Regions from separate parts of the Erwinia sp. 9145 genome, predicted to be linked through region 4. Evidence: predicted binding sites of a transcription regulator. Region 4 holds the regulator's gene; each other region holds the start of a gene.

Evidence for each region. The regulator Fur, encoded in region 4, represses iron uptake genes when iron is present. The targets are predictions, from matches to a motif close to ATAATAATGAGAACNACTATCAA.
Region 1: the regulator Fur is predicted to act here: its motif matches at 1,928-1,950, upstream of efeU (iron uptake transporter permease EfeU).
Region 2: the regulator Fur is predicted to act here: its motif matches at 3,970-3,992, upstream of feoA (ferrous iron transporter A).
Region 3: the regulator Fur is predicted to act here: its motif matches at 3,451-3,473, upstream of fhuF (siderophore-iron reductase FhuF).

Annotation. Positions count from the first base shown of each region.
Region 1 covers NZ_JQNE01000001.1:2,205,525-2,213,241, forward strand. The annotation lists gene efeO (iron uptake system protein EfeO) at 1-1,038, opposite strand, end outside; gene efeU (iron uptake transporter permease EfeU) at 1,057-1,872, opposite strand; gene FA91_RS10725 (hypothetical protein) at 2,115-3,203, shown strand; gene FA91_RS10730 (DUF943 family protein) at 3,312-3,761, opposite strand; gene FA91_RS10735 (DUF3289 family protein) at 3,758-4,606, opposite strand; gene putP (sodium/proline symporter PutP) at 4,797-6,281, opposite strand; gene putA (trifunctional transcriptional regulator/proline dehydrogenase/L-glutamate gamma-semialdehyde dehydrogenase) at 6,698-7,717, shown strand, end outside.
Region 2 covers NZ_JQNE01000001.1:3,598,524-3,606,240, forward strand. The annotation lists gene FA91_RS17050 (hypothetical protein) at 1-342, shown strand, start outside; gene FA91_RS17055 (hypothetical protein) at 345-737, shown strand; gene greB (transcription elongation factor GreB) at 1,005-1,484, shown strand; gene FA91_RS17065 (Tex family protein) at 1,575-3,899, shown strand; gene feoA (ferrous iron transporter A) at 4,033-4,257, shown strand; gene feoB (Fe(2+) transporter permease subunit FeoB) at 4,270-6,573, shown strand; gene FA91_RS17080 (sugar phosphorylase) at 6,654-7,717, shown strand, end outside.
Region 3 covers NZ_JQNE01000001.1:346,395-354,111, forward strand. The annotation lists gene FA91_RS01755 (catalase family peroxidase) at 1-802, shown strand, start outside; gene FA91_RS01760 (cytochrome b/b6 domain-containing protein) at 799-1,341, shown strand; gene FA91_RS01765 (sigma-70 family RNA polymerase sigma factor) at 1,347-1,856, shown strand; gene FA91_RS01770 (anti-sigma factor) at 1,853-2,602, shown strand; gene fhuF (siderophore-iron reductase FhuF) at 2,626-3,420, opposite strand; gene FA91_RS01780 (GGDEF domain-containing protein) at 3,835-4,923, opposite strand; gene FA91_RS01785 (DUF1435 domain-containing protein) at 5,220-5,450, shown strand; tRNA gene FA91_RS01790 (tRNA-Leu) at 5,504-5,590, opposite strand; tRNA gene FA91_RS01795 (tRNA-Leu) at 5,625-5,711, opposite strand; tRNA gene FA91_RS01800 (tRNA-Leu) at 5,745-5,831, opposite strand; gene rsmC (16S rRNA (guanine(1207)-N(2))-methyltransferase RsmC) at 5,973-7,007, opposite strand; gene FA91_RS01810 (DNA polymerase III subunit psi) at 7,135-7,554, shown strand; gene rimI (ribosomal protein S18-alanine N-acetyltransferase) at 7,517-7,717, shown strand, end outside.
Region 4 covers NZ_JQNE01000001.1:1,109,047-1,116,763, reverse strand. The annotation lists gene pgm (phosphoglucomutase (alpha-D-glucose-1,6-bisphosphate-dependent)) at 1-884, opposite strand, end outside; gene seqA (replication initiation negative regulator SeqA) at 917-1,450, opposite strand; gene ybfF (esterase) at 1,708-2,472, shown strand; gene ybfE (LexA regulated protein) at 2,618-2,899, shown strand; gene fldA (flavodoxin FldA) at 3,053-3,583, shown strand; gene fur (ferric iron uptake transcriptional regulator) at 3,862-4,305, shown strand; gene FA91_RS05585 (beta-N-acetylhexosaminidase) at 4,494-7,148, opposite strand; gene chiQ (ChiQ/YbfN family lipoprotein) at 7,165-7,359, opposite strand; partial or broken gene FA91_RS05575 (OprD family outer membrane porin) at 7,389-7,717, opposite strand, start outside.

The DNA.
Region 1 (7,717 bases), 1.1 Mb from region 4:
GTTACGATCGGCATCGGTGAGTTTGTCGTAAGACTCGAAGCCGTCCCCGGCGCGGTACTTCTTCAGCACGCCGTCAACTTTAGCGAAGTTGGCGTCTACCCTGGTCAGCAGTGCCGCATCGTGCTTTTGCAGCATCGGGCGCAGCAGGTTAACAATTTTCTGCGCGCCGTCGACGTTGGCCTGGAAGTCCCACAGATCGGTACGGCTGTAGCGATCTTCCTCGCCGGAGATTTTGCTGGAGGCGACCTCTTCAATCAGGCCCGCCGCGCCGCCCACCACTTTGCCCGGCGGGAACGCCAGTTCGCTGACGCGTTTTTGCAGTTCCAGCACATCGCTGTTGAGTTTATCGGCGTAGTTTTCCATCCCTTTGGTGCTGCCGTCGCTGAACAGCGCCTTCTCCAGACGGTGGAAGCCGGTGAACTGCGGATCCTCCGCTTTCTTCTCATAGTCGTCTTCGCGGGCATCAATGCTGCCGTCCAGATCGGAGAAAAGTTCGGCGATAGGTTCAATGCGCTCGTAGTGGCGACGGGTCGGTGCGTACAGCGCTTTCGCTTTGTCCAGGTCCCCCGCTTTTATCGCATCGGTAAACGCTTTTGTGCCGCTGACCAGCCCGGTGAGTTCCTGCGTCACGTAAGTTTTGTAATCGGCGATCGGCCCGGCCAGCTGCAACAGATCCTGCTTGCCAGCGGCGGCTTTGCTGTCGCCCTGCACAATCAGCTTGCCTTTAGGGTTGCTGAGCAGGCCGCAGGTCATCTCGTACTCACCGGCCTGGAGGGTGGCGGTAAGCTTTTGGGTAAAGCCCGGCGCAATATTTTCACGCTCTTCCACCACCATCACGCCTTTCAGGATCTCCCATTCCAACCCTTTCTGACTGTTGTTTTTGATCACAAACTGGGTTTTGCCGGCCTTAACGGTGATATTCATCGGCTCGCACTGTTTGTCGTTAACGGTCACGTTGACCTGTGGCACATCAGCAGCGGCGGCGAACGGGCCTGACAGCACAGCCAGCGCCAGCACGGAATAACGGAAACAATTCATAGTGATTCCCTGTAAAAGTTAGTGTGTTCGGGCAGGCGCGGGTTTGAAGAACAGCGCCAGCGCAGGAAGCAGATAGATAAACCAGACGGCAACTTCACTGACGGACGGGGTTTCCTGATAGCCAAAGAGGCCTTCAAGCAGCGTGCCGAACAGCGTATGGGTGGAAAGCGTGTTACTCATATCGAACGCCACGGACTGGAAGTGGTTCCACAGTCCTGCCTCATGGAAAGCACGGATAGCCCCTGCCGCCAGCCCGGCGGCCACCAACAGGATGAACAGGCTGGTCCATTTGAAAAACGCGGCCAGGTTGAGACGCAGGCCGCCCTGGTAAATCAGCATGCCGAGCACGACGGCGGTTGCAAGCCCAAGAACGGCACCGGTCGGCGGCGCAATGCCGACATCCTGCTGGAATGCCGCGAGCAGGAAGAAGACCGACTCCAGCCCCTCGCGCGCCACGGCGAGGAACACCATCATCACCAGCGGCCAACCGCTGTTGTTGCCCTTCTTCAGCGCGCTGTCGACCGCGTCTTCAAGTTGCGCTTTGACATTGCGTGCAACGTTGCGCATCCAGAACACCATCCAGGTCAGAATGCATACGGCTACCACGGCCACCAGCCCTTCGAACAGTTCCTGCTCTTTTTGCGGAAATTCACCGGTGGTTTCGTTGATAAACCAGCCCAATGCCAGACACAACGCAGCAGCGCTGAAAACGCCAATCCACATCGCGCCCAGCCATTGACCACGGTGGGTTCGCTTCAGGTAGCTGGCAATCAGGCTGACGATCAGCGCGGCTTCCAGCCCCTCTCGCAGCATGATAAGAAACGGAACGAACATGCAGCACCCTCAAATGTGAATCAGTTTCAATGAAAGTAAAGAAATGCAAATTTAAACGAGAGTGATTATCATTACAAGGAAATAAAAAACAAGAGACTGAACAGGATTTTTTGCTTTTTGCGAACGCTGCCTTGCCAATAACTTCTGCTGCATACGCTTTATAAAATTTTTCGTGCTCACGGAACCGTCGATGCGGTTAAAACACTCAATGACACCGACCGTCTTTTCTTCAGAGAGCGCCTATGTCCGTTGAACTGCTTAATCCGACTCCAATACACCTGCCGCAGCAGTTTGGCGGAGGGTTTGATTCCAACTCGCTGAATACCCCGCAGGGCGGGGGCGCTGATCACCAGGGTCTGAGCGGAGGCGCGATCAATTTCGCTTCTCCTCAGGCAGGCATGTTAAATTACGGCAACCCGGGGGGCGTAAACAGCCTGTCTGCGCAGGACGGTCTGGCAGGAAGCGGCCAGGGCGTTGATGACAATCTCCGCCAGTTGGTCAGCGACCTCGTGAACCAAATCATGAAAGCGTTTGCGCAAATGATGCAGCAGGGCGGCAACGATGATGCCACCTCCCCTGCCGGAAAAGACGCGGGCGACAGCAGCGCGCAGCCGCAGACGGCCTCTTTTGATAGCATGAGCGATCCATCGCAGACTGAAGAACAGCCGGCAACGCCAGCAAACGCAACCGCCCAGCCGCAGCCGCAAACGGCAACGCCATCCGCTGAGACGGATGCCACTAACCAGTCTGCAAGCAAAGCCAATGTTTTCGATAAAGGTACCGTCGCTGGCAGCGGCCCCCGCACGTTTGATATTACCAATAAAGAAGATCATGATATCAATATCGGCCAGTTTGATAAGGACAATAAGCTGGTCGCCGAAATGACGCTGAAACCAGGCGAAAGCGGCAAAATGAAATATCAAAATGACTTTACCGGCGTGCTGAAGCAGTCGGACTCTGAAGGCAAATATCAGGACAGCGCCAGCCGTCTTGAATTCTATAATGGGTTTGTCAATACCAGCGATATTGACGGACGCAATGCCGCCATCCATGCCGAAGATGGTAAAGGATTTGAAATTGGCGATGAGAAGAGCATTGCCGATGAGGCACCTGACAGCATCGTGAGCAAAGACTCAGCAGGCAATAAAACGATTGCCGGCTGGTATGACGGTTCAACCGATACGATGAAAAAAGGCGGGGAATATATGACCAACAAGCTGGGTACCGGCGATACCTATATGCATCCGGATGACGATAAACTGCCAAATGGTCAGAACCCAATGCGTCACACTGATTCTATGGAGCTGGATGTGACGTTTGGTAAAGCGTAATGCATGGACCGGTTGTCGATAATGGCAGCCGGTTACCCCCAAATCTGCGCTAAATATATTAAAAAAACACCGAAAGGCTACGCAAAACTTACCTTCGGCGATACGTATTTAACCACCTGCTTTAACAATTTTACCTTTATCATTTATCATATAGGCAGAATAGTCAAACTCGTATATTTCCTTTCCTTCACGGTTTGTACTAATCATCATTAAAATATCTTTATCAATGCAGTTTTTCGGCCTCGGTAAATGGTCAAAGCATAATCTATCTTTTTTTCCCAACTCCTGATAGCCCTCCCCAAAAGCAAAAATGGTAATATAACGCGGGCCACCCTTTTCATAAGTAAGGATATTATTATCGCGTAGCGTTATATTTTTATTTTTTCTCCACCATTTAATTTGAGCCGTATGAGAGATCGGGAATTGTTCAACGAGTACATCCACTGTATTTGCGTTATGATGTACAGCAATGATCTTTACGGAACGATTATTTATCCAGAAATAACCGCCGCTCACCATAATTAAAAATATAGTTACTATTAAAATTCCTTTTCTCATTCAACTCCACCCTTAACATCTATTATTGCTTCAAGGTTAGTCAAAAACGGCCTGAAACCAAATTTATTATATCGTTGTAAAATAAACCAGATACGAAAAAAGTGAAACTGATGAAATTTTAATTTTCGTATATCTTCAACATCCAGGCCAAAATGATCTTGTGCACTATATCGCAATTTAGCATTCCAGCTTCTCCCATTGTTCTCCAGGCATAATATTTCTATGCGAGTAGCATGTACATCATGTATGGTAATACCTAAACCGTTAATTTTATCGAGTACCGGTGAATTAAATTTTGGCATAATACTTCTGCCAATTCTATCCTTAAAAACATTGATTTCTTTTAAAGGATAACCGCCACTTTCGTAGTTGATATTATCATTTATTACCTTTTCTATAGCAAGCTTTGAGCTCCTGCGCGAATTATCATTATAAATCTGTCGCTTATATGCTACATTCAGCGATGGATCTCTAAAAGGCGCGCCGTTAAAATGCTGGAAATGATGCAGCATTTTGTTAATGAGATATTTCTGGTGCCCAATTAATGCTAACGGTAAAGAAGTCACCTGCATTTCTTCGAATAAAAGTCTGGCACACTCCTGCACGCTGACCTTCTCACCACGCCGCCGGTTGCCGTACGCACCGGCAAATCGCGAACGTGGATTATCAAATGCGGTCAGACGCGTTAAGGTGTAAGGATCAATAATATCTGAGACATGCGTGAGGCGTAATTCGCGTTTCAGAAAAGATTCGCAGATATCGCCATAGCGCATATCGTCGGCGCTGTAATCATTAAATTTGCGTTGGGTGGTAAAAATAGTTTGCGGGAATCTGGCCATGACCATAGCGGTGTTACTCCATGTAACGAACTTTCCATTTTAAAACCGACGGGTTGAGTGTGCTTTCTGCACCGTGGCACTTTCCCATAAATGCCTGAACAGGTAAACCTGTTGAAGTGAGCCACATTAATAAACGTGAACTGGAGCAAGGATTGGAGTAAGGCCGGTTGTGCAATAACCGGCCAGGCGTGAGGTGTTAGTGCGTATTAAATTCAGCTTCTGCCTGTTCAAAACGCTGGCGGGCAGCGACTGAAGGTTCTCTTCCCATCAGGCTGACGATAACGATCGCCAGGGTGGCAAACAGGAAACCGGGAATGATTTCATAGAGGTTGAGCCAGGCGAACTGTTTCCAGATAATCACCGTAGCAGCCCCCACGATCATGCCTGCCAGCGCGCCGTTACGCGTCATCCGTTTCCAGATCAGTGACAGCAGTATCACCGGGCCGAAGGCGGCGCCAAAACCTGCCCAGGCATAGCTCACCAGACCCAGCACGCGATTGTTTGGGTTGGCGGCCAGCGCGATAGCAATGACTGCGATCAGCAGCACCATCATGCGCCCTACCCACACCAGCTCGCGCTGTGAGGCGTTCTTACGCAGGAAGTTTTTGTAAAGATCTTCTGTCAGCGCGCTTGAACAGACCAGCAGCTGGCAGCTCAGCGTTGACATCACCGCCGCCAGAATCGCGGACAGTAAAATCCCGGCAATCCACGGGTTAAACAGAATACGCGCCAGCTCAATAAAGACCCGTTCGCCGTTTTCAGTTACGCCCGACGCCTGTTCAGGATGATTCTGGAAATAGGCGATGCCGAAGAATCCGACCGCGACCGCACCGGCCAGGCAGAGGATCATCCACGTCATACTGATACGGCGTGCGCTGCGAATCGAGCGATGGGAATCCGCTGCCATAAACCGCGCCAGAATGTGCGGCTGGCCAAAGTAGCCCAGTCCCCAACCCAGCAGCGAAATCACCGCAACGAAGTCCAGCCCTTTCAGCATGTTGATGTTTTCAATACTTTTGGCTTCAATAACCTTCAGCGAATCGCTGAGTCCGCCGACGGCAAAAATAACGATGACCGGCGTCAGGATCAGCGCAAAAATCATCAGGCTGGCCTGTACGGTGTCGGTCCAGCTCACGGCAAGGAATCCGCCCACGAAGGTGTAAATGATGGTGGCGGCCGCCCCCGCCCACAGCGCGGTTTCATAGCTCATGCCAAAGGTGCTTTCAAACAGGCGCGCGCCTGCCACAATGCCGGAAGCGCAGTAAATGGTGAAGAAAACCAGAATAACCAGCGCCGAAATAACCCGCAGCAGTTTGCTGTTATCTTCAAAGCGACTGGTAAAGAAGTCAGGCAGCGTCAGGGCGTTGCCGTGGTGTTCCGTCTGCACACGCAGGCGACCCGCGACGAATTTCCAGTTCAGGTAAGCGCCGATGGTCAGCCCGATGGCGATCCAGCTCTCTGAAATACCGGAAAGGAAAATCGCACCCGGCAGCCCCATCAACAGCCAGCCGCTCATATCGGATGCGCCCGCCGACAGCGCAGTCACAAAACTTCCCAGGCTCCTCCCGCCTAAAATATAGTCGTCAAAGTTTTTGGTCGAGCGCCACGCAACAAAGCCTATCAGCACCATACCTAGGATATAGATGCAAAAGGTCACCATCAGGGGTGTGCTTACTGTCATTCAGGTTCTCCACTTATTATTGTTGATGCGTTGTGCATCCGATTAACCTTCCCCGGGCCGCGGGAACATCGCGGCATCACGTCCTGTCGCCTGAGGCGGGATATCCTGCCGTAAACCGCATTCGCGCACAATGATTTAACACAGGAGTTACAGCGAGTTCACGCTTTATCACAGCCTGCGTGCTGACAGGTTGCACCGGATCACACTCTTAAAAGTAGCACCGGCTAAACCCCTGTAACTCTTGATGTTATAGCAAAATCATTTCTGGCGAGATTCTTGCAGCAATAAGCGTGCCGCTTTGCAGAAATTGCGGTTTTACTCTGCAAGCCAGATCACATTTAACATGGTTGCACAAAGTTGCAACTTAAGTGATATTGCTTGCCATCAATGACAGCGTTGTTAAAGGAGTTTCAGGCATGGGCATGACGACCATGGGTGTAAAACTGGATGATGCCACACGTGAGCGTCTCCGCACCGCCGCCGGACAGATCGACCGCACCCCGCACTGGCTGATTAAACAGGCGATTTTTAACTATCTGGAACAGCTGGAGAAAGGCGACGTGCTGCCTGAAATTACCCCGCAGAGGCAGGAAAATGAGGATCGTGCAGAAGAGGAGCCGCGTCAGCCGTTTCTCGATTTTGCCGAACATATTCTGCCACAGTCGGTATTGCGCGCCGCCATGACCTCCGCATGGCGTCGCCCGGAGACGGAAGCGGTGCCGATGCTGCTGGAGCAGGCGCGTCTTTCTCCGCCGCTGGCAGAACAAACCCATCGTATGGCGTACCAGCTTGCCGAGAAGCTTCGTCACCAAAAAGGGGCAACCGGCCGCGCCGGCATGGTGCAGGGCCTGTTGCAGGAGTTCTCTCTTTCATCACAGGAAGGGGTGGCGCTGATGTGCCTGGCGGAGGCGCTGTTGCGCATTCCTGATAAGCCAACCCGCGATGCGCTGATCCGCGACAAAATCAGCAACGGCGACTGGCAGTCGCATCTGGGCCGCAGCCCTTCCCTGTTCGTCAATGCCGCGACCTGGGGGCTGTTGTTTACCGGCAGGCTGGTTTCGACTCACAATGAGGCCAATCTTTCCCGCTCGCTGAACCGCATCATCGGCAAGCGCGGCGAACCGCTGATCCGCAAAGGCGTGGATATGGCGATGCGCCTGATGGGCGAGCAGTTCGTGACCGGCGAAACCATTTCTGAGGCGCTGGCTAATGCGCGCAAGCTGGAAGAGAAAGGCTTCCGCTATTCGTATGACATGCTGGGTGAAGCAGCGCTGACCGACCGGGACGCCAAAGCCTATCTCCTCTCCTATCAGCAGGCCATTCACGCCATTGGAAAGGCGTCTAACGGTCGCGGCATTTATGAGGGGCCGGGCATCTCGATCAAGCTTTCGGCGCTGCATCCGCGCTACAGTCGCGCGCAGTATGAGCGCGTCATG
Region 2 (7,717 bases), 2.5 Mb from region 4:
GCGGCGAAAGCGGCGCGGTTTTTAAAGCAAGGCGGCTATATCGGCATCGGCTTTTCCTTTGCCAACGTCACCAATGACGTGATACATGCCTGCACGGTGGGCCGGGAAAATGAATGCGGGAAGTTTGCTTTTAAAGAATATGTTAAGTTTGGAGCGGGCACTTTGGCAAATATAAGAATCGGCGCTTATGGCGCCACGGCGGGATTAAGCATTTGTGCAGCCATTGGTGTTGCCACAGCAGCAATCGGCGGTGTTACCTGTGCAGCAATAGGATCGCTGGCGACGGGTTATGTTGCCAGCAGGGTCGCTGAAGAAACAATAGATATATTTTTAGGAGACTGACTATGCTTATAAAAAAATTAGGTTTATTTTTAATGTGTACAAGCATATTATTATTTATTATTTCATTTTTTTCATACATTCTTAACAGAAAGAAATATAAAAAATTAATAGAATTATTCGAGCAACAACATCCTCTCCCTTCTCCTTTCTTTTTCCATGCATCAGTTGGTTTTCTTGGCGCTTATCCGATGGTTAAATTTTTTCTAAGAATACACAAAAGAGGAAAAATATGCATGATTCCTTCCGAGAGTAAATTCTATGATTTTTTTGATACTGAAAGTGATAAATTGACAAACTGGATGAGATTTTTTTATAAAATATCTTTTTTAAGCATGCTATGTTTTTTCTCCGCAATATTGCTTGCTGTTGTAATTAAAATATCAGATATACAGTAAAATCAGAAGACACGAAGTTCTGGAAATTCTGATGTAGTTATAAACTATTTTTACTCAACGCAGAACGTACACATACTCAGCACTGAACCCACTCTTTCCCATTACCGGTAGCTCTCGCACCCGCGCTGTCTAACTGTCCCGCTCCGGTTGAGCATCGTTTTGAAATCCCGTTGCCTCTTTCAGATAAGCGTATCCCACCATTACGATTGCATCCCGTCTTCACCCATCACAAAATACGCATCAACGCCAGGTCACGACGGAATACTGATGAAAACGAAACTGATCACCCGTGAAGGTTACGACAAGCTCAAAACGGAGCTGGATTTTCTCTGGCGCGAAGAGCGTCCTGAAGTGACCAAAAAAGTCACCTGGGCGGCCAGTCTTGGCGATCGCAGCGAAAACGCCGACTACCAATACAATAAAAAGCGGCTGCGCGAGATCGACAGGCGCGTTCGCTACCTGACCAAATGTCTGGAGCAGCTGCGTATTGTTGACTATTCGCCGCAGCAGGAAGGCAAAGTCTTCTTCGGCGCATGGGTTGAGGTGGAAAACGACGACGGCGACATTAAACGCTTTCGCATCGTCGGCTACGACGAAATATTCGGTCGTAAAGACTATATCTCAATCGACTCGCCGATGGCGCGCGCGCTGCTGAAAAAAGAGGTTGGCGAGGTGGTGGCGGTGAACACGCCGGGCGGCGAAGCGACCTGGTACGTCAACGAAATCGACTACGTTAAACAATCCTGAATGCATGCAGCGCGGTCGTCACACGCTGGCAATTTTTGCCCGCAGTCCGTATAACTGTCCGCTGATCCTTAAGCCATAAAGTACGCAAAAATGAAAGATTCGCTGAGCCGCATAATCGCAAGTGAGCTGCACGCCAGAGCAGAACAGGTGGACGCCGCTGTACGTCTGCTGGATGAAGGGAATACCGTGCCGTTTATCGCACGCTATCGTAAGGAAGTGACCGGCGGGCTGGACGACACCCAACTGCGCCAGCTGGAGAGCCGTCTGGGCTACCTACGCGAGCTGGAAGAGCGTCGCCAGTCAATCCTCAAATCCGTTGGCGAGCAGGGCAAGCTGACTGATGAACTGGCCAGTGCCATTAACGGCACCCTGAGTAAAACCGAGCTGGAAGATCTCTACCTGCCCTACAAGCCCAAACGCCGCACGCGCGGCATGATCGCTATTGAGGCGGGTCTGGAGCCGCTGGCTGAAACGCTGTGGCAGGATCCGTCGCACCATCCTGACGTGCTGGCCGCTGATTTTGTTGATGCCGGGAAAGGTGTTGCCGACATCAAAGCCGCGCTGGATGGCGCGCGCTACATCATGATGGAACGCATCGCTGAAGACGCCGCGCTGCTGGCGAAAGTGCGCGACTACCTGTGGAAAAACGCGCATCTGGTTTCCCGCATGGTGGAAGGGAAAGAGGAAGAAGGCGCGAAATTTCGCGACTATTTCGACCATCACGAAGCGCTCGCCACCGTTCCTTCACACCGCGCGCTGGCGATGCTTCGCGGGCGCAATGAGGGCGTATTGCAGCTTTCGCTGAACGCCGATCCGCAGTTTGATGAGCCGCCGCGCGAAAGCCACGGCGAGCAGATCATCACCGATCACCTTAATCTGCGCCTGAACAACGCACCGGCGGACGGCTGGCGTAAAGCCGTGGTGAGCTGGACGTGGCGTATTAAGGTGCTGCTGCATCTGGAAACCGAACTGATGGGCACGGTACGCGAACGTGCTGAAGACGAGGCCATTAACGTCTTTGCCCGCAACCTGCACGACCTGCTGATGGCCGCCCCGGCGGGCATGCGCGCAACCATGGGGCTCGATCCCGGCCTGCGTACCGGCGTGAAGGTTGCCGTGGTGGACGCCACCGGCAAGCTGGTCGCCACCGACACCATCTATCCTCACACCGGCCAGACGGCGAAAGCCGCTGCCGCCGTGGCGGCGCTCTGCACCAGACATCAGGTGGAGCTGGTGGCGATCGGCAATGGCACCGCCTCGCGCGAAACCGAGCGCTTCTTTATGGACGTGCAGAAACAGTTTCCGCAGGTGCAGGCACAAAAGGTTATCGTCAGCGAAGCGGGCGCCTCTGTTTACTCGGCCTCCGAGCTGGCGGCGCTGGAGTTCCCGGATCTTGACGTCTCCCTGCGCGGTGCCGTTTCCATCGCGCGTCGCTTGCAGGATCCGCTCTCCGAGCTGGTGAAGATCGATCCGAAATCCATCGGCGTCGGTCAGTATCAGCACGATGTCAGCCAGAGTCAGCTGGCGAAGAAGCTGGATGCGGTGGTGGAAGACTGCGTTAACGGCGTGGGCGTTGATCTGAACACCGCCTCCGTGCCGCTGCTCACCCGCGTGGCGGGCCTGAGCAAAATGATCGCGCAGAATATCGTCGGCTGGCGCGATGAAAATGGCCGCTTCCAGAACCGCCAGCAGCTTCTGAAGGTGGGCAGGCTGGGGCCGAAAGCCTTTGAGCAGTGCGCTGGTTTCCTGCGCATCAGCCAGGGCGACAACCCGCTGGACGCCTCAACGGTTCACCCGGAAGCCTATCCGGTAGTGCAGCGTATTATGGCGGCCACGCAGCAAACTCTGGATCTGCTGATGGGCAATCCAACGGCGTTGCGTGGGCTGAAAGCGGCAGACTTTACCGACGAGCGTTTCGGCGTGCCGACGGTCAGCGACATTATCAAAGAGCTGGAAAAACCCGGCCGCGACCCGCGTCCTGAATTCAAAACCGCGCAGTTTGCGGAAGGCATTGAAACGATGAACGATTTGCTGCCGGGTATGGTGCTGGAAGGCGCGGTCACCAACGTCACCAACTTTGGCGCGTTTGTTGATATCGGCGTGCATCAGGATGGGCTGGTGCATATCTCCTCGCTCTCTGACCGCTTCATTGACGATCCGCACAAGGTGGTTAAAGCAGGCGATATCGTCAAAGTCAAAGTGATGGAGGTCGATCTGCAACGCAAGCGCATTGCGCTGACGATGCGGCTGGACGAGCAGCCTGGCGAAACCACATCGCGTCGCGGCAACGGCGGCGCACGCGATGGCGCAGCCGCACCGCGCGGCGGGAAGCCACGGCCCCGGCCGGTTGCGCAGCCCGCTGGCAACAGCGCGATGGGCGATGCGCTGGCAGCGGCTTTCGGCAAGAAAAATTAAAGATCGCAGAGCGGATCGTTCGATCCGCTCTTTTTTTGTCCATCCCTAAGCTTGTCTTGCATCAAATTATTCGAGAATAATTCTCATTATAATTTTCCCCCTTGATTATTACCTTCCGTCATCAGGGTGGATTATGCATTTCATGCCGCAACAGCATTATAAAATTATTACCTTCTCATCTGACGTCAGCGCCGCGTTCCGCCAGAAGCTGTTGTCGCTCGGGCTGCTGCCCGGCGCGGTTTTTGAGGTTAAGCGCATCGCGCCGTTTGGCGATCCCGTGCAAATCGCCACCCCTCGCGTCAACCTGATGTTACGGAAAAAAGACCTCGCATTTCTTCAGCTTGAAGCGCTGCGCTAAGGAGAGCGAAAAGTGAAAACGTTAACGATCGGACTGATCGGCAACCCAAATGCCGGAAAAACCACGCTGTTCAACCAGCTCACCGGCGCGCGCCAGCGGGTGGGAAACTGGGCCGGTGTTACGGTTGAGCGCAAAGAAGGTTTCTTTACCACCGCCCAGTCCAGCGTACGGCTGGTGGATCTTCCCGGCACCTATTCCCTGACCACAGCGTCTGAACACGCTTCGCTGGACGAGCAAATCGCCTGCCACTATATACTGAGCGGCGAGCCGGATCTGGTGATTAACGTGGTGGACGCCAGCAATCTCGAGCGCAATCTCTACCTGACGCTTCAGCTTAAAGAGCTGGGCGTGCCCTGCATCGTGGCGCTGAATATGCTCGATATCGCGCAGAACCAGAAGATAATCATTGATATCCCCACTCTGGCGCAGCGCCTCGGTTGCCCGGTGGTGCCGCTGGTATCCAGTCGCGGCAAAGGCATTGAGCAACTGAAAGCCGCCATTGATGCCCGACGCGGCGAGCCAGATCACATCGCCATTGACTGGCCCGCCGCGGTGCAGAAGGCCGTCCGATCGCTGAGCGAAGCGATGCCTGCGCAGTTATCGCCACGCCAGCGCGACTGGCTGGCGCGCCAGGCGCTTGAAGGTGATATTTACTGCGCCTCGCAAATGGGCGACGCCGCCCGGCTGCTGACGTCGCCCGACGTTCCGCAGGATATGCCGCTGCGTATCGCGGCCGCGCGCTATCAGGCCATTGAAACCATCAGCCAGGCGGCGATCCTGCCCGACAGCGCCACGCCGCATCAGCTATCCGCCCGTCTCGATCGCCTGGTGCTTAACCGCTGGCTCGGGCTGCCGGTTTTTCTGCTGGTGATGTATCTGATGTTTTTCCTGGCGATCAACCTGGGCGGCGCGCTCCAGCCGCTGTTTGACCTCGGTTCGGCGGCAATTTTTATCCACGGTATGCAGTGGCTCGGCGCCACGCTGCACTTCCCTCTGCCGCTGACGCTGTTTCTCGCGCAGGGCATTGGCGGCGGCATCAATACCGTTATGCCGCTGGTGCCGCAAATCGGCCTGATGTACCTGTTTCTCTCGCTGATGGAGGACTCCGGCTATATGGCACGGGCCGCCTTTGTGATGGATCGCCTGATGCAGGCGCTGGGACTGCCGGGAAAATCGTTTGTGCCGCTTATTGTTGGTTTCGGCTGCAACGTGCCGTCGGTGATGGGCGCACGCACGCTTGACGCGCCGCGCGAGCGGCTGATGACCATTTTGATGGCGCCGTTTATGTCCTGCGGCGCCCGACTGGCAATTTTTGCGGTGTTCGCCGCCGCCTTTTTTGGTCAGAACGGGTCGCTGGTGGTATTCAGCCTATACCTGCTGGGCATCACCGCCGCCATTCTGACCGGTCTGGCGCTGAAACATACGTTGCTGCGCGGCGAGGCGACGCCATTTATTATGGAACTGCCCACCTGGCACGTGCCGCACCTGAAAAGTCTGTTGATTCAGACCTGGCAGCGGCTGAAAAGCTTTGTATTCAGAGCCGGTAAAGTGATCGTCGCGGTCTGCGTACTCATCGGCGCCCTGAACAGTTTTTCATTTAGCGGCAGGCCGGTGTCCGCTATCGATGATTCGGCGCTGGCGACGCTGAGCCGCCAGCTCACGCCGCTGCTGTCACCGATGGGCGTACAGGCCGATAACTGGCAGGCAACGGTGGGATTAATCACCGGCGCGATGGCGAAAGAGGTGGTGGTCGGCACGCTGAACACGCTCTATACCGCTGAAGCGCTGCATGAAGAAGCTTTTGATGCCGAAGAGTTCAGCCTGTTTAACGAACTGGGTGAGGCGCTGACGGAAACGTGGGACAGCGTCCAGGCGGCATTCAGGCCGGACGTGCTGTTCAATCCAATTGAAGCCAGCAAAGGCGACGGCGAAATGGCCGGCGGCGCAATGGGCGTCATGCATGCTAAATTTGGCAACGACGCCGCAGCTTACAGCTATCTGATTTTTGTGCTGCTCTATATTCCCTGCGTCTCGGTAATGGGTGCCGTTGCGCGCGAAAGCAGCCGCCGCTGGATGCTGTTCTCAATTTTCTGGGGCCTGAACCTGGCTTACTCGCTGGCGACGATTTTTTATCAGTTCGCCACCTTTACGCAGCATCCGCAGTCTGCAAGCGCTACGTTGCTGGCGGTCGTTTTGTTTAATCTGCTGCTGTGGATCACGCTGAAAAAGGTCAGGTTGCCGCCGGAGCGTCTGGCGCTGAAGACTCTCACCGCATCGGGCTGCCAGGGCTGCGCCAAAAGCGGAAGCTGCCACTGATCCGCATTGTTGAAGTTGCGATTTTGCTTCAACGGTCTACAGTGAAAGTTAACGTGGCTGACAGCGGCACACTGTAAAAAATGGACGTTATTAATCAGTTAATCGATGAGATCTACGACCATGCCTTTCCCGCCGACTGCCGGGAAAGGCTGATAAACGCCATTCAGCGCACGCGCGCCGCGCTCAACCATCAGCGTAAAACGCACTGGGATGAAAAAGATGTGGTGCTGATCACCTACGCAGATCAGTTCCGTGAGAGCGAAGCCCCAACCTTACGCACCTTATCGCGATTTTATCAGCAGCATCTGCAATCCACTTTTAATCTCGTGCATCTGCTGCCCTTTTTCCCGTACTCCTCCGACGATGGTTTTTCCGTTATCGATTACCATCAGGTCAGCGCCATCTGCGGCGACTGGGCGGATATCGCCGGGCTGCACCAGCATACGCGCCTGATGTTTGATTTCGTTTGCAATCACATGTCGGCGCACAGCGCCTGGTTTAAGCAGTATCTGGCGATGGACCCCGCCTGGAATGACTATTTTATCAGCATGCCGCCCGCCACCGATCTCAGTGGCGTCACCCGTCCGCGTACCTCGCCGCTGCTCACGCCGTTTGAAATGGCCGACGGCACCACGCATTTTATCTGGACAACTTTCAGCGCCGATCAGATCGACCTGAACTTCGGCAATCCTGCGGTGCTGTTAACCATGGTGGACGTGCTGCTGGATTATCTGGCGAAAGGTGCCGACTACGTGCGGCTGGATGCGGTAGGTTACATGTGGAAAACGCCCGGCACCTCCTGTATTCATCTGCATAAAACGCATCTGCTGGTAAAAATGTTTCGCGCCATTGCAAACGAGGTTGCGCCAGGTACGGTAATCATCACCGAAACCAACGTGCCGCACAAAGACAACATCAGCTATTTTGGCAACGGGCATGATGAAGCGCAGATGGTGTACCAGTTCTCGCTGCCGCCGCTGGTGCTGCACGCCATCCATAACGGCTCGTCCCGTGCGCTGAAACAGTGGGCCGCCTCGCTGGATCAGGGCGGCGGCGCCACCACCTTCTTTAATTTTCTCGCGTCCCATGACGGCATCGGTCTGAATCCGCTGCGGGGCATTTTACCGGAAACGGAAATCGTTTC
Region 3 (7,717 bases), 760 kb from region 4:
CGCGCTCTTTGGCGAAGGAACAACGCCGGTGACTGGTCGCTTCGCCATTGCGGGCGGCAATCCCCACGCGCCGGATTACGCCGTGCCGGTACGCAGCCTGGCGCTGGAATTTACTTCGCCTTCCGGCCAGCAGTGGCGAACGGGCATGAACGCGATGCCGTTTTTCCCCGTCGCCACGGTGCAGGGTTTTTACGATCAGCTGCTGGCGTCGAAACCCGATCCCGCCACCGGCAAGCCCGATCCAAAAAAGATGCAGGCCTTTCTGACCGCACACCCTGAAGCAAAGCCTTTTCTGGCCTGGGCGAAACAGGCCGGGCTTTCAGCCAGTTGGGCGGTCGATCGCTATAACAGTATCAATGCCTTCCGCTTTATCGACAAAGCGGGACAAAGCCATCTGGTGCGCTGGAGTATGGTGCCGCATCAGCGCTGGCAGCCCATCGCCGCCGAACAGAAAGTGGATAAAGACTTTCTCCAGCGTGACTTAACCCGTCGTCTGGCAGAGGGGCCGCTGGCGTGGGATCTGATTATCACCCTCGCCGGGAAAGGCGACCGGGGCGATGATGCCAGCAAAGCCTGGCCTGCCGACAGGCAGACGGTGAACGCAGGCACGCTGGTGCTGCGTCGCGCCGTGCCGCAGGAGGGCGGTCCCTGCAATAATATTAATTACGATCCGCTGATTTTGCCGGACGGCATCGCCGCCTCGGACGATCCGCTGCTTAACGCGCGCTCGTCAGCCTATGCGAAATCCTACAATCGCCGTACCCATGAAGAAGCGCGCGGCGCGGCGGGAGAAAGTTTATGAAACAGGTGACACATTTTCATCCGGCGCTGCGTGCGCTGCACTGGCTGATGGCTGCGGCTATTATCGCAATGCTGTTTATTGGGGTGGCCATGGTCTCTACCGTTTCGTCGCTGCACGCGCTGCTGGTGGCGATCCATAAACCGCTTGGCGTGGCGATCCTGCTGCTGGTGGTGGTTCGTCTGTGGCTGCGCTTTACCACGCCAACGCCGCCGCTGCCGGCCTCGCTGCCGCCGTTGCAAAAAATGATGGCGCGCCTTTCGCACGTGCTGCTGTATACGCTGATGCTGGCGCAGCCGCTGATTGGCTGGGCAATGTTGTCGGCGGCGGGCTATCCTGTCAGCCTGGGGCCGGATTTTCTGTTACCGGCCATCGTGCCGATCAATAATACGCTGTATGCACTGTTGCGCCCGCTGCACACCTGGGTCGCGCTGCTGCTGTTCGCTACGGTGATGCTTCACCTGGCCGCGGCGCTGCTGCATGGGTTGCTTCTGCGCGATGGCGTATTCAGCAGCATGGCCGGATTCAAACGTCGGAGGTAAAAACGATGCCGCCGTTATCGGATGAGCAGATACGTGAGGTATTGCCCCATTTGCAGCGTTTTGCCCTCTGGCTGACGCGCAACCCGCCCCAGGCGGAAGATCTGGTGCAGTCCTGCCTGACAAAAGCGCTGAGCAGCCGACGCGGTGGGCAGGCGCCGCAGAGTCTGCGCGCGTGGCTGTTTGCCATTCTGTATCGGCAGTTTATTGACGGTGAACGGCGGCGAAAGCGTTATCAGCGCATCCTTTGTTTTTTTACCGGCGACGAGGCGACCGCACCCTCTGCGGAAGCGCTGGCGATCACTGACGATACCCTGGCGCAGTTTGCGCAGCTCGCGCCTGAATCGCGTGCGCTACTGCTGATGGTCAGCGTGGAGGGCATGAGCTATCAGGAGGTGGCGGTCGCGCTGAATATTCCTGTTGGCACGGTTATGTCGCGCCTGTCACGCGCGCGTAAACAGTTACATCAACATCTGGAAGGACACGCGCCCTCTGTCGCGCTGAGGAGACTGAAATGAAACGTCAGCAACCTGATGAGGCTGAGCTGCACGCCTGGCTGGACGGTCAGGCGGATGCAGACACGACGCAGCGCGTGGTGCGCTGGCTGGCGGAGCATCCGGCCACTGCCGCCGAGCTGGAAGGATGGCGACAGGACGCGCGGCAGCTTCGGCTGGCGATACACCAGCATCAACCCACGCTGGAAACGCCGCCGCCTGCGCTGTTTCGTCAGCGTCTTCGCCGTCAGCGACAGTGGAAAATGGCGACCGCCTTCGCACTGGTATTGACGCTCAGTCTGGGCGGCTGGTCGGGCTGGCAGCTTAAGGATGCGCAGCTTGCCGGGCGTCATCTGCCGATGGAGGATGCCGTGCAGGCGTTCAGGATCTTTGGACGCGACGGCGGTGCCAGCCTTGACGTCACCGCCGGGCAGGGCGGCGAGCTGGCCGCCTGGGTCAGGCGCTATTTTATCGATGGCTCGCTGCCGCCCAATCTTGAGCAGTTTGGCTTCAGGCTGTTAGGCGCGCGGCTGACGGCAACCAATAACGGCCCGGCGGCGCTGGTGATGTATCAGGATCCGCAGGGCATGCGCGTGGCGTGGTATATCCGGCCGATCCAGCCGGTCAGGCTGCCGCACGGCGAGCGCAAGGCAAGCGATTTGATGGCGCAGTACTGGAGCGATAATCACTATAACTATGCGCTGGTCACGCCTGCCGCATCGGAAAAGGCGAACGGCCTGCGTAACGTTTTCAGACAGACAACCAGTTAGGTGTCAGAGGGCAGGCCCGTCATTCAGACGGGCTTCAGCGTACAGTTGCCGCAGCGTTGTACCGCAGGCAGGCGATAGCGCTGGCAGCAGGTGCGGCGTTGCATTTCACCGTCGCGCGGCAGCATAGTGCGATAGAAGGGATTGTCCGAACCGTCGAGCAGCGTTTTGGAAAAGAACATGGCATGCTCCAGCTCGGCGTGCAGGCTTTCGCCCAGCAGCGGCGCAAGTTCACCCAGGAACCACCAGACGGAGAAGCCGGTGTTGCTCCAGATGAGCTTGCCGTTGATGTCGCCGTGCCGTTCAATGCCCTGCACCACCGGGATCAGATGGCGCTGGATCAGGCGATCCATCCGGCGGCGCGGGCTGAGAAAGCGCGCCTCCTCATCCTCCCGCACGTCAAGCCAGAAGGTTTCCGGACGGCCCGTTTCATGAAAGGCAACGTGGCAGTGCTCCGGCGCGCAGTCGAGCGCGCGCGATTCAAGCAGCAGCGCCATCATCATCGGCGGCAGGATCAGCCCAAAATACCACTGTGCCCACAGTGATTGCAGCGGCTTATTCTCACGGGCGTCTTCGGGATGATCCCGATAGATAAAGTCGCCGTAAAGCGCGTTAAGGCGGGTAAAGTTTTCCGTTTCTGACCAGCGCGCCAGCGTCATGCAGCGCGGCGGCGCTTCTTCGCCCAGTTTGACCGTTTCCAGAAAATAGTCCCGATGCTCGCTGAACAGCGCGCGCAGCGATGCCGCCAGCGGACGATCGCTCTGCAAAAAAATCAGCGGGTGCGCGCCGTAATCTGCAACCTGATGGACAATCATGGACATAGCGGATCCAGAATCGAAGTATAAAAACAAATGATAATCGTTCTTGATTGTATCTGAGGTCAGCGCGCCGCACAAGCCTTCTGAGGCTTGCGTCAGCAGAAACGGGTAAGGCCAGTGATAAATAAAATGTTAAACAGATCACACTTTTCATTTACCGCAAATGTGCAGAAAAAAACATATTATGTGCATAACTATGCTGATGGTAATTGTCGTAATGTAAAAAATATAAATGCTATTCGAGGTTATTCGAATAAGTAAGCGGAGGCTTATTTAAATATAAAGAAATTCTTATTGGCTAATCGTATTCGTAAAATAATTCTCTGTAAAAACAGAGCGAGACGCGGCGTGTCCGTTTGTAATTTGAATTAAAAAGACTTATTACCTGACAATATTACTCAGGTAATACGTCAGGCGTTAACGCGCACTCGCAGAAGTAAGCTGGCCGGCAATATCTTCATAGGGGACAATGGTATTTCTTCCGCAGCTCTTGGCAAGATAGAGCGCGCGATCGGCATTGACCAGCGCGCTGTCGAAATCATCATTGATCAGCGGCGCAAACCCGGCGCTGATGGTGACATGCGTGGCCACGCTCTCGTTAAAACGATGAGGGATCGCCAGATTAAGCACGTAGAGGCGAATGCGATCTGCCAGCTTCATGGCAATGGAGGCGTTAACGTTCGTCAGCAGCACCAGGAATTCCTCGCCGCCGTAGCGGGTGACAATATCGCGCGAACGCACCGCATCGCGGATGGCGACTGACACGCGGGCCAGCGCCTGATCGCCCATCGCATGCCCATAGTTGTCGTTATAGGCCTTGAAGTTGTCGATATCGATCAACAACACAAAATGGCTGCCAGAATGGTTGGCCAGCGTGTTATCCAGACGGTTCTTCAGGCCACGGCGATTATAAAGACCGGTAAGCGGATCGAGCATGCTCAGGTCGCTGTAGGTCTGCTTCTCTTCATAGAGCTGGCGCATCAGGCGGCGGGTGAAGTGGTCGCGTCGCCGCTGCATCATGTGGTGCAGGGTCAGACCGGTCAGCGGCAGCGCGATGCTGAAGAGGATCAGTAGCGTATTGTGGCCCTGATCCAGCAGCAGCACGGCCGCGGACGGCGGCGTAATATGCAGGCAAAACGCAGAAAGGTAATCGCCCAGCGCGATAGCGCCAATAAAGAAAATGCCCACCAGACTGACAATAAGGAAGCTATCGCCGAAATAAGATTCCGGGTGCTTCAGGACTATTTGCCAGGTCCACAGCAGTCCGCTAATAGATGCCACAACATTTAATATCGGCAATTTGACCGAACGCTTTAAAAGCATCCAAAACAATATAATTATGCCAAGAGAAGCAATGATAATCTCAGGGGCCGTCAACAGCTGATGTATATTTTTTTTGGTGCTGAACATAAAAAAGAGTGACGTTGCTGAGTTAAGAAAAAGGAATAGCATCAGCGACAGCCTGTGCTTGCTGTTAAGCAATTCATCGTAGCTTTGTAATTTCATTTTGTTCTACTCGCAACTGCTATAAATTGCGCCGGGCGGGAATGAAATACGCCAGGTCATTTCGTGTGAATAATTTAAGACTGTTATTATATGGTTTTTTATTTAATCGTTTTCAATCTATCACGCCGCCACAAAACTGTCATCCGCTGGCACACAGTTTCAGATAATGGCGTTGAAATTCTGCTGCAATATGATAAAAGTTCTTATATGCTAGTGGGAATCATTATCATTTAAACTGTGAGGTTATCAGGCTGCTGCCTCAGCAGAGTGCGGCATCTGAGCCAGAGGGAACAAACATGATATCAGGTAAAAGACTCGACAGCGCCTGGGGTATCGTATTGCCTTGCGCACTGGTCATGCTGATGGATCTCACCTTTCGCGAGTGGCGGATGGTTATCGCGGTTGCGCTGTTGGCGACCGTGGTGATGCTTTATCATAAACGATTGCGTCACTACCTGCTGCTGCCGTCCTGTCTGGCGCTTGCGGGCGGCGCGGCGGCAATATCGATGAATTTTACTACGTTTTGAAAGGTGTGAAGACCACAGGGAACGGGCAGGAAGAGCGGAGGGGAGATTCAACGTGGTGCGAAGAGAGGGACTTGAACCCTCACGTCCGTTAAGACACTAACACCTGAAGCTAGCGCGTCTACCAATTCCGCCACCTTCGCATCTTTGTTGAATATTTTGCTTATCTCACTGCGTTGGTGCGAAGAGAGGGACTTGAACCCTCACGTCCGTTAAGACACTAACACCTGAAGCTAGCGCGTCTACCAATTCCGCCACCTTCGCGCATACACAGCGATTTTTTTGAACAACGTGGTTTGGTGCGAAGAGAGGGACTTGAACCCTCACGTCCGTTAAGACACTAACACCTGAAGCTAGCGCGTCTACCAATTCCGCCACCTTCGCCTGCCTGCAATACAGCTATTCTGTATTGTTACCACGGAGGCGCATTCTAGAGGTTTTACGCAACAGGTCAATAATTATTTAGTGTCTCTGCGGCGATCGCTGCAAAAAGCAACATCCTTCGCCGCGCCTTTGCCACCGGGCTCAGCGTGCGCTTTTGCCGCTGCGCGTCAGTACCGCGCGATACACTTTAAAGCGGCCATTTTGCGTTAACATTTCATGGTTGCCGAAGGTTTCATCCAGCACCTGCGGATAGGGAAGAAAGGCGTTTGCCACGATACGCAGTTCACCACCGATATTCAGATGCTTCGCCGCGCCGCGGATCAGCATCTGCGCCGCCTCCAGGCTGGTTTGCATGCCGTCGTGAAACGGCGGGTTAGAGATGATCATATCAAAACGGCCATTAACCTCGGAGTAGACGTTGCTGGCAAAAACCTCGCCCTCAAGCTGATTGACCGCGAGGGTTGCCCGGCTGGCCTCAACCGCAGCGGCGCTGACGTCGGTCAGGGTCAACCGCACTTTTGGCGAGAAGCTGGCCAGCATCGCCGAGAGCACGCCCGCGCCGCAGCCGACATCCAGCACTTTGCCCTTGGTATGCGGCTTCAGCGTGGAGAGCAGCAGATTGCTGCCCGCATCCAACCCGTCACGGCTGAACACGCCCGGCAGCGTTTTAATGGTCAGCGCGCCCAGCGGATAGGCATCCCACCACGCCTCTGCGTCAAAGCCCGGTCGCGTAACAAGCTGTCCATGATAAAGTCCGCAGCGACGCGCGCTGTCAATTTTATTCAGCGTTACCCAGGACTCAACCATCTGCTCTGCGCTGCGGACGCCGCTGCGGTTTTCACCCACCACAAACAGCTCACTGCCCACCGGCATCAGCGACAGCAGGTTTTCCAGTTGAAACTGCGCTTCGGGTTTATTCTTAGGCCAGAAGTAGATCAGCGTATCGCAATCAGCAACCATGTCAGCCGTTGCGGTCAGTCCGAAACAGGCGTTTTCTCCCAGCGTGCGGCTCAGGATCTGCCAGTGATGGTACTGCTGGGTGTGCACCCGGCTCAGCGCGGTTTCCAGCCGGGCAGGCAGATCATCCTGCATGTCGCCAGCGAACAGAATGCGGCGTTGTGTAAATTCATCACTGTGGCGCAGTAACACTTCGCTGGCCGGGGTAAAAGCAGACATGGGTGGCTCCTCAAAAATCAGAGCGGCGATTATACGCAAATTTCACGCAAGAAGGGGAGAGAGGTTTATTGGCGCAGGCCAGTGGGTTTGTTAGCATAGCGACGTATTCGGGCGGAGAAAGTAAACGATGTCTTCCAGACGCGACCGGTTATTACAGCAAATGGGTATTACGCAGTATACGCTGCGGCGTCCGCGCGCGCTTCAGGGCGAGGTGTCCATCTCGCTTGCGTCAGAGACGCGCCTGCTGATTGTTGCCAGCGTGCCGCCACCGCTTTCCGATCCGCTACTTTGTGATGTGCTGCGTGCAATGCAGGTGAAAGAACCGCAGGTAATGGTGCTGACGCCTGAACAACTCGCGATGCTGCCCGATGAGACGCGCTGCGTTAGCTGGTGCCTTGGCCTTGACGCGCCGGTTCCCCTTGCGGGCTCGCAGATTGCTTCGCCTGCGCTTGCGGAGCTTTACCACAACCCCAACGCTAAAAAGGCGCTCTGGCAGCAGATTTCCCACTATGAATCCGATTTCTTTACTGACGCAGAACGATCTTGAGGCCGCATTTGCCATTGAGCAGCGCGCGCATGCCTTCCCGTGGACCGAACAAACGCTGGCCAGCAATCAGGGCGAGCGATATCTGAATTATCGGCTGGACGTTGACGGTAAAATAGCGGCTTTCGCCATCACGCAAATTGTGCTGGATGAGGCTACGCTGTTT
Region 4 (7,717 bases):
TCGCGCAGCGCCAGCAGGCCAGCCATAGCGCTTTCGGATGAGCAGTCCATGCGGATCACGCCATCTTTATCCAGATGCATGAAACGGAAGGTTTGGTCGACCGCGTCGTTAACGATGGTCAGATCAAGATTGTAAAATTCAGCGATGCGCTGCCAGTAAGCAATACCGGAACCGCCAAGCGGATCGACGCCGATTTTCAGGCCCGCTTTCTGAATTGCAGGAATATCAATGATCTCCGCCAGACCTTCAATGTAAGGCTGGATCAGATCTTTTTCCTGAAGGTGGCCGCTTGCCCAGGCTTTATCCAGCGCGATGCGCTTAACGCCTTTCAGGCCGTCTTTGATCAGCGCATTCGCACGATCTTCAACCACTTTTGTAACGTTAGTGTCCGCCGGGCCGCCGTTTGGCGGATTGTATTTGATGCCGCCATCTTCTGGGGGATTGTGCGAAGGCGTAATCACGATGCCGTCAGCCTGGAGGCCGCCCGCTTTATTGTGCTCAAGAATAGCGTTAGAGATAGCGGGCGTCGGCGTATAGCCATTTTCCTGCTGCACAATAACGTCAACGCCGTTGGCGGCGAGCACTTCCAGTACCGAAATGATCGCCGGTTCTGACAGCGCGTGCGTGTCTTTACCTACAAAGCACGGGCCGGTAATGCCGTTCTTTTTACGTTCTTCCGCGATCGCCTGCGCAATTGCCAGGATATGCGTCTCATTAAAGCTCTGACGCCCTGCACTGCCACGATGGCCTGATGTACCAAATTTCACCGCGTGTTCAGGGTTGGTCAAATCCGGTTGCAGGACATAATACTGTGAAGTCAGTTGTGCAACGTTAATCAAATCACTCTGCTGTGCTGGCTGTCCGGCACGGGGATGATTAGCCATGGGGCGCTTCTCCCTGACGCTTATGTTATCAGTTAGAGGGTGCCGCAAACTTTGTCGATAAGCTCCGCCGGGAACTGCATCGACTGCATGATATGTTCCACCATGCTGCGTTTACGACCTGTGTTAGTGTTAGTAATTACCCAGTACGGCGTGCCCGGAATGTGCTGCGGCTTGGTATGGGTGCCGTTCTGAACCAGAGTCTGTTGATTACCCGCAAAGTAAACGCGCGTGCGGCCAAGCAGAGACTCGGTGGCGGCGGCGAATGCTTTGGGATCAAGCGTATATAAGGTCGAGAGAATAAGCATAAAGCGATTAACCGCTTTTTTCTGTTCCGCATATTCATCTGAAAGCAGGAGTTCACGAACCGCGCGAACGCGATCCTGAGGCCGTGCCTCCACACTCGCTGACGCCGTCTGTTTTGCGCCGGTTGCCGATGAGGCTGCAACGCTTTGACCGGCGGAAAATTTCAGCATACGCCGTAAAATGTCAGATGCGCTTTCGCCAATATGCTGCGTGTGGCTGGCAATATAACGGTATAGCTCTTCGTCGACTTCAATAGTTTTCATCATGATCCAGTACGATTATTGCTTATAAGAGCCGATCTGCACCTTATGCAGTCGATAAATTTCCTGAACGATGGGCAAACCTGCTCTAACATCAGGATTATAAAGTTAAATCCTGCCGGGGTGTAGCGCCAGGCCTTAATAGTGGCAAAAGTCAGAATATGCCGCAAAAAGTTCGCGATAAGGTTTTTCGCCATGCCGACAGGGAAATATGCATTTATGATACCCTAACCCTTCGGCCCATCCGTAAGAACTTTGCTATGAAATTGAATGCCCGCCTGCAAACTGAACAATCTGAACTGACCGATGCCCCAGTCGTGCTAATCCATGGCCTTTTCGGCAGCCAGGACAACCTTGGCGTGCTGGCAAGGGGGCTGAAAGATACCTGTGGGCTTGTGCTGGTTGACGTGCGTAATCACGGCCTTTCTCCCCGCGCGGAGGAGATGGATTATCCGGCCATGGCGCAGGACATTCTTGATACGCTGGACGATGCGGCTATCGGGCAATTCTCGGTGGTGGGCCACTCAATGGGCGGTAAAATCGCCATGGCGTTAACTGCCCTTGCGCCGGAGCGCGTCAGTAAGCTGGTGGTGATTGATATGGCGCCCGTTGCCTATCCGGAACGGCATCATGACGCCATTTTCGCCGCGCTGAACGCCGTTACCGAGGCAGGTATTACGCGACGCAGCGACGCTGCCGACCTGATGCGGGAGATGCTCAATGAAGAGGGTGTTATTCAATTCCTGTTGAAATCGTTCCATGAAGGTGAGTGGCGTTTTAACGTGCCGGTTTTATGGCAGCACTACGACGATCTTATTGGCTGGAATGCCGTTCCGGCCTGGCCGCATCCGGCTTTGTTTATTCGGGGGGAGCGCTCACCTTATCTGGACGACGCTTACCGTGATGCGCTGCTTTCCCAGTTTCCGCAGGCACGCGCGCACGTTATCAGCGGTGCCGGACACTGGGTACATGCTGAGAAACCCGATGCCGTTTTACGCGGTATCCGACGCTTTCTTGCACAATAAACAGAAATATTCAGTCGATTTGTTAAATCGTTGTCGCGGTAAGTTTTGCCAGGGTATGATGGCGCGCTCATTAAGGGCCGCTGGTTGTATTTCAGGCGTTAAGAGCCCATTTATTAACCCTTCAGCCTTTCATTAGTACGATCCTATGGCAAAAGAGAACACGGACCGCACGACGATCGACCTGTTCGCCGATGAACGACGTCCGGGACGTCCAAAGACCAACCCGCTCACGCGCGATGAGCAGTTGCGTATTAATAAGCGCAATCAGCTCAGACGGGACAAAGTGCGCGGCCTGAAGCGCGTTGAGCTGAAAATAAACGCCGAAGCTGTTGATGCGCTCAATCAGCTTGCCGAAGCGCGAAATATCAGTCGTAGCGAGTTGATTGAAGAGATGGTGCTGGCACAGTTAACCCGCCAGCAGCGTTGAGTTTTAACCTTACAGAATGCGTTATCTCACAGCACAAAGCGACAAAAGCAGGAGCATTTCACGTTTATACCCTTCTGCCTCTCTGCTATTATTGCCTGAATCTGTTTTATCAGCAGCCACCATATCAATACGTTTCAAGAGGTTACTAGACGCATGGCAATCGTAGGCATTTTCTTTGGTAGCGATACGGGCAATACGGAAAACATTGCAAAAATGATTCAGAAGCAGCTCGGTTCTGACGTTGCTGAAGTTCATGATATCGCTAAAAGCAGCAAAGAAGATCTTGAAGCCTTTGATATTCTGCTTTTAGGCATACCGACCTGGTACTACGGTGAAGCGCAATGCGACTGGGACGACTTTTTCCCTACGCTGGAAGAGATTGATTTCAACGGTAAGCTGGTTGCCCTTTTTGGCTGCGGCGATCAGGAAGACTATGCTGAATATTTCTGCGATGCGATGGGCACCATTCGCGACATTATCGAGCCTAACGGCGCGGTGATTGTTGGTCACTGGCCGACCGAAGGTTACAATTTTGAAGCCTCTAAAGGGCTTGCGGACGATACGCATTTCCTTGGTCTGGCTATTGACGAAGATCGTCAACCCGAGTTGACCGCTTCCCGTACGGAACAGTGGGTAAAGCAGATTTATGAAGAGCTTCAGCTCAAAGAGATCCTTGAAGCATAACGAACACTTTAGCTTGATGTGAGAGAAGTCACATCAAGCCAGTGGTTTTTCCTATAGAAGTGATAGATACATATTTGTAACTTTTGCCCGCATAACTGTAGAATACCCGCATCGGTTATCCAGCCTTTTGAGCAGTTTGCTCTGGCGGCGACTACGGCAGCCCGTTTCCATTTCAACGTATCAGTTCTATAATGAGACGCAGTTTGCTTTCTGTGTCGACCGATGTTCACGGTTTTTCAGCCACTTAGTGACTAGCAAAGTAACAGGATAATATCCGCATGACTGACAATAACACCGCATTAAAGAAGGCCGGCCTGAAAGTCACGCTTCCACGCTTAAAGATTCTGGAAGTCCTTCAGGAACCAGAGGGCCATCACGTCAGTGCGGAAGACTTGTATAAACGCCTGATTGATATGGGCGAAGAAATTGGTCTGGCCACGGTTTACCGCGTGCTGAACCAGTTTGACGACGCAGGGATTGTGACGCGCCACAACTTTGAAGGCGGTAAATCCGTATTTGAATTGACGCAGCAGCATCATCACGATCATCTGATTTGCCTGGACTGTGGAAAAGTGATCGAATTCACTGACGAATCCATTGAAACACGCCAGCGTGATATCGCCACGCGGCATGGCATCAAGCTCAGTAATCACAGTCTCTATCTGTATGGTCACTGCGCAACAGGCGACTGTCGTGAAGATGAGTCTTTGCACGACGAGTAATCGGCCCTGACGCCATAAGTATCAGTAAGATGAACTGCACCCGAAAAGTTGGCTATCCGACAAGTAAGGTGCAGTTTTTGTTTTTAGCGTGTAAAGATCTCACCGGTCGCATTACCCTCGACTACCGGTAATTTACGCTCTTTAAACGCTCCGCTAAGTGAAAACGGCCCTGTTTCGGGCCGTTAATCTCACAGTATTTCAGTGCGACTGAAACGTTTCCCATCCGCGCTGACAGCGCGAACGCTCACATTGCCTGTCACGGACGGTCTTGCACCGGCATCATAACGCTGCCAGTTTTTTCCCTGATCCACGCTGTACTCAATGGCCACGCCTGGTAAGGCGATATTGACGTTTAATTTCCCATCAACAATACGCGCGCCAGGAACCGGCAGACGATAGTGAATGCCCCGCTTATCCAGTTTTGCCAGTTCGCGTTGTCCGAGCAGGTTGGCAAATCGCTGCCAGTCTTGATGCAACGCCTGGCGATCAACGTGCCCAGTTTCTCCACCGATATATTCCCTGCCCGCCTGGTAATCCTGCTCCCATGCGGCACGATGCCAGGCGCGTTCAGCCACTGAAAGAATACGAGGGAAAATCATATATTCTGTGTTGTCGTCAGTGCGCGACGTTTCGCTCCAAAGCTGGGCGGACAAGCCATACGCGCCCGGCCAGGCTTTGTCAGATTTTGCAGTAAAAGTTTTACCGTCGCGATCGACCGAGGTCTCGGCGTTCTGCGGCAGGTTATTAGGTGCAAAACTGAACATTTTCCGCTCATCGCTAAAACGGGTTCCCCAGTAGTAGCCGCGTTCCAGCGGATTCACTTCATAGGGAAAGTCCACATAGACATAATCAGGGTTGGAGATGATGACGTCATAACCTTTGTTTGCCCAGTCGTTGGCAGAGTTAAAGCCTCCCCAGTAGAGCGTATCCCAGAAGTTAACGGCAACGCGTTCAGTGGCAAACGCTTTAGCATTTTCCGCATCCTTCAGCCCGTCTTGCCAGGCCTGCATTTTTTCAATGCCGTGTTGCTTAACCTGCTTGCTGACCTGCAATGCAAAATAGCTGGGCAGATGTTCCAGATCCGCCACCTTGCCTTCTTTAATCATTTTCTGACAAACCAGCGATTTCGCCCACGGTTTGTCTTCTTTGCGCATATCAAGTAAGCCCGTACCCGCTACCGGCTTGTTAATGTCGGAATAACCGGCGCCCAGACGAATATTTTTTGCTTCGTCGCCGCCGAAGTGCCAGGTTTTAAGCGGTTGCCCGGCCTCACCGTGCATTTTGTTAATTTCACCGATTATCTTATCGGTAAAGCGCAGCGAAGAATCCAGGCAGGGGTTCAGATAGCTGGTACGATCGTAAAGCTGCACCGAGGTCGTGTTGGAATTATCCGTGGGATCGACCAGCCGATACTCTGAGGCTTCGGACGTTTTGCCCATTTTCATCAGACGATGATAGCGGGCTTCCATTGAGATTACGGCAGCCCTGGCATGAGCCGGCATGTCGATCTCCGGGATCACCTCAATATTTCTTGCCGCGGCGTATTTCAAAATATCAATGTAATCCTGACGGCTGAAATGACCGGTGCCGTTATTATTGGTGTCCGGGCCGGAGCCCAACTGCGGCAACAGGCAGCGCCGCTCGGTCAGATCGTGACAGCGCTTTCCACCCACCCCGGTAAGTTCAGGCAGGCCAGGAATCTCAATACGCCAGGCTTCATCGTCGCTCAGATGAAAGTGAAATACGTTCATTTTCCACGCGGCAAGCTGATCCAACATGCGGAGAATCGCCGCTTTGCTGTGAAAGTTACGTGCAACATCCAGGAAAACACCGCGATAGGGAAAACGAGGCGCGTCGCTGGCTTTCAGAGTGGCAATTTTTGCGCTGCCGTCCGCGGGGAGCAGTGAGAGGATCGACTGAAGGCCGTAAAATACACCGCCTTGATCGTAGCCAACCACCTGTGCTTTTTCTTTATCAATCACCAACTGATAGCCACCGGCAATCGCCAGCTCAGCATTCAACATGTTGCTGTCAATTCGCGTGGAAATCTCATAACCGCTGGCGTGCTCTTTCAGTCCCAGTAGCTGGAACCGCTGCTTTACCGCCTGCGCTTTATCAGCCGACAAACCGGAGAGATCGAGCTTTACGCCTTTCGACAGGTCAGCGTCCCCGGCCGTAATCTCAATCTGCAATGGCGTCGGAACAATCTGCCCTCTTAGCGCCGAAGCGGGAAGCAACGCCACGTCGCTGTTTTTATCAAAGCGACTGGAAGCCACCATCAGCACATTTTTGTCGTCCTGGGTGCGCTTCCACTGTTCGCCAAAGGGTTCGACGAACGTTGTCAGATCGTCCGAGTCGGTATCGATCATGATTTTCGGTTTCGCATCACCTGAGGTCACATACCATCGCGGCATGACATCGGTGATAAAAAGCTGCCAGTATTCGTTAATGATGGGGATCTCTACGGACTCACCGGCAGCGAATCCCCTGAATTTGTCCGTGGGTTCCAGTCGCGTCAAATCCCCAACAATATGCACCATACGAAACTGATCGCTTTCGACCTTTAACGTTTCGTGGACGTTGGACATATATATTGCCCAGTCTTTGCTGTGGATTGCCGGACCATGGTTGGTCAGGGTAATGGTTGCACGATTACAGGCGCTCCAGTCGGCGCCCAGAGCCGCGCAGTCAACGCCATGCTGTGCGGCCTGATTATCGGTGACCTTGTACTTCACGCCAAACTGGCTGATTTGATCGACAATTTTCTGGTTCGCCTTCGCGTAGCCACTTCCTGATGCTGACATCAACGCAACCGCAATAAGGCTGGCTTTGAACGTGTTCATCCGTTTTCCTTGTCCACTAGTAAGAGGTGTGTTCTGTTTCCTGCTGAAGCTTGCCGCATCGTGCCTCAATGTTCTCCGCGCCGCCCATCTGTTCAGCATCCAGACAGCGCTGATAATCAAGGCCGGGGATGGTTTCCTGTGGCTGCTCCGCGCTTTTTGTTGCACACGCGCTGAGCATCAGCATGGCGATGAGCGCTAGCATAGATTTCATATGGCATTCTCCCTTGACCGGCAGCGATCTTATTTACCTGCACTAAATAGTGTGAAAGGCGCTATCACGATGAACTTAACGTCTTTCTCGTCCTGAAAAATGTTGCCATAACCGCCGCCCCAGTCTGGAAGATCTGAGTGGTTGTCATAGCGTGTGTAGTGCAGTTTGACTAAGGTTCCTTTAATCGGCCCCTGCTGCACGGTATAGAGGAGATCCAAATTCCAGGCAGATTCTTTCAGGCGCCTGTTCTGGTCATATAACGGATTAGACGAGGGTTTCGCATCCCATCCCCAGGCATAAGAGGTGCCGACGGCCCAGCCAGGTAACCGCCAGTTTGTCAGGTCGTACATAACTCCCG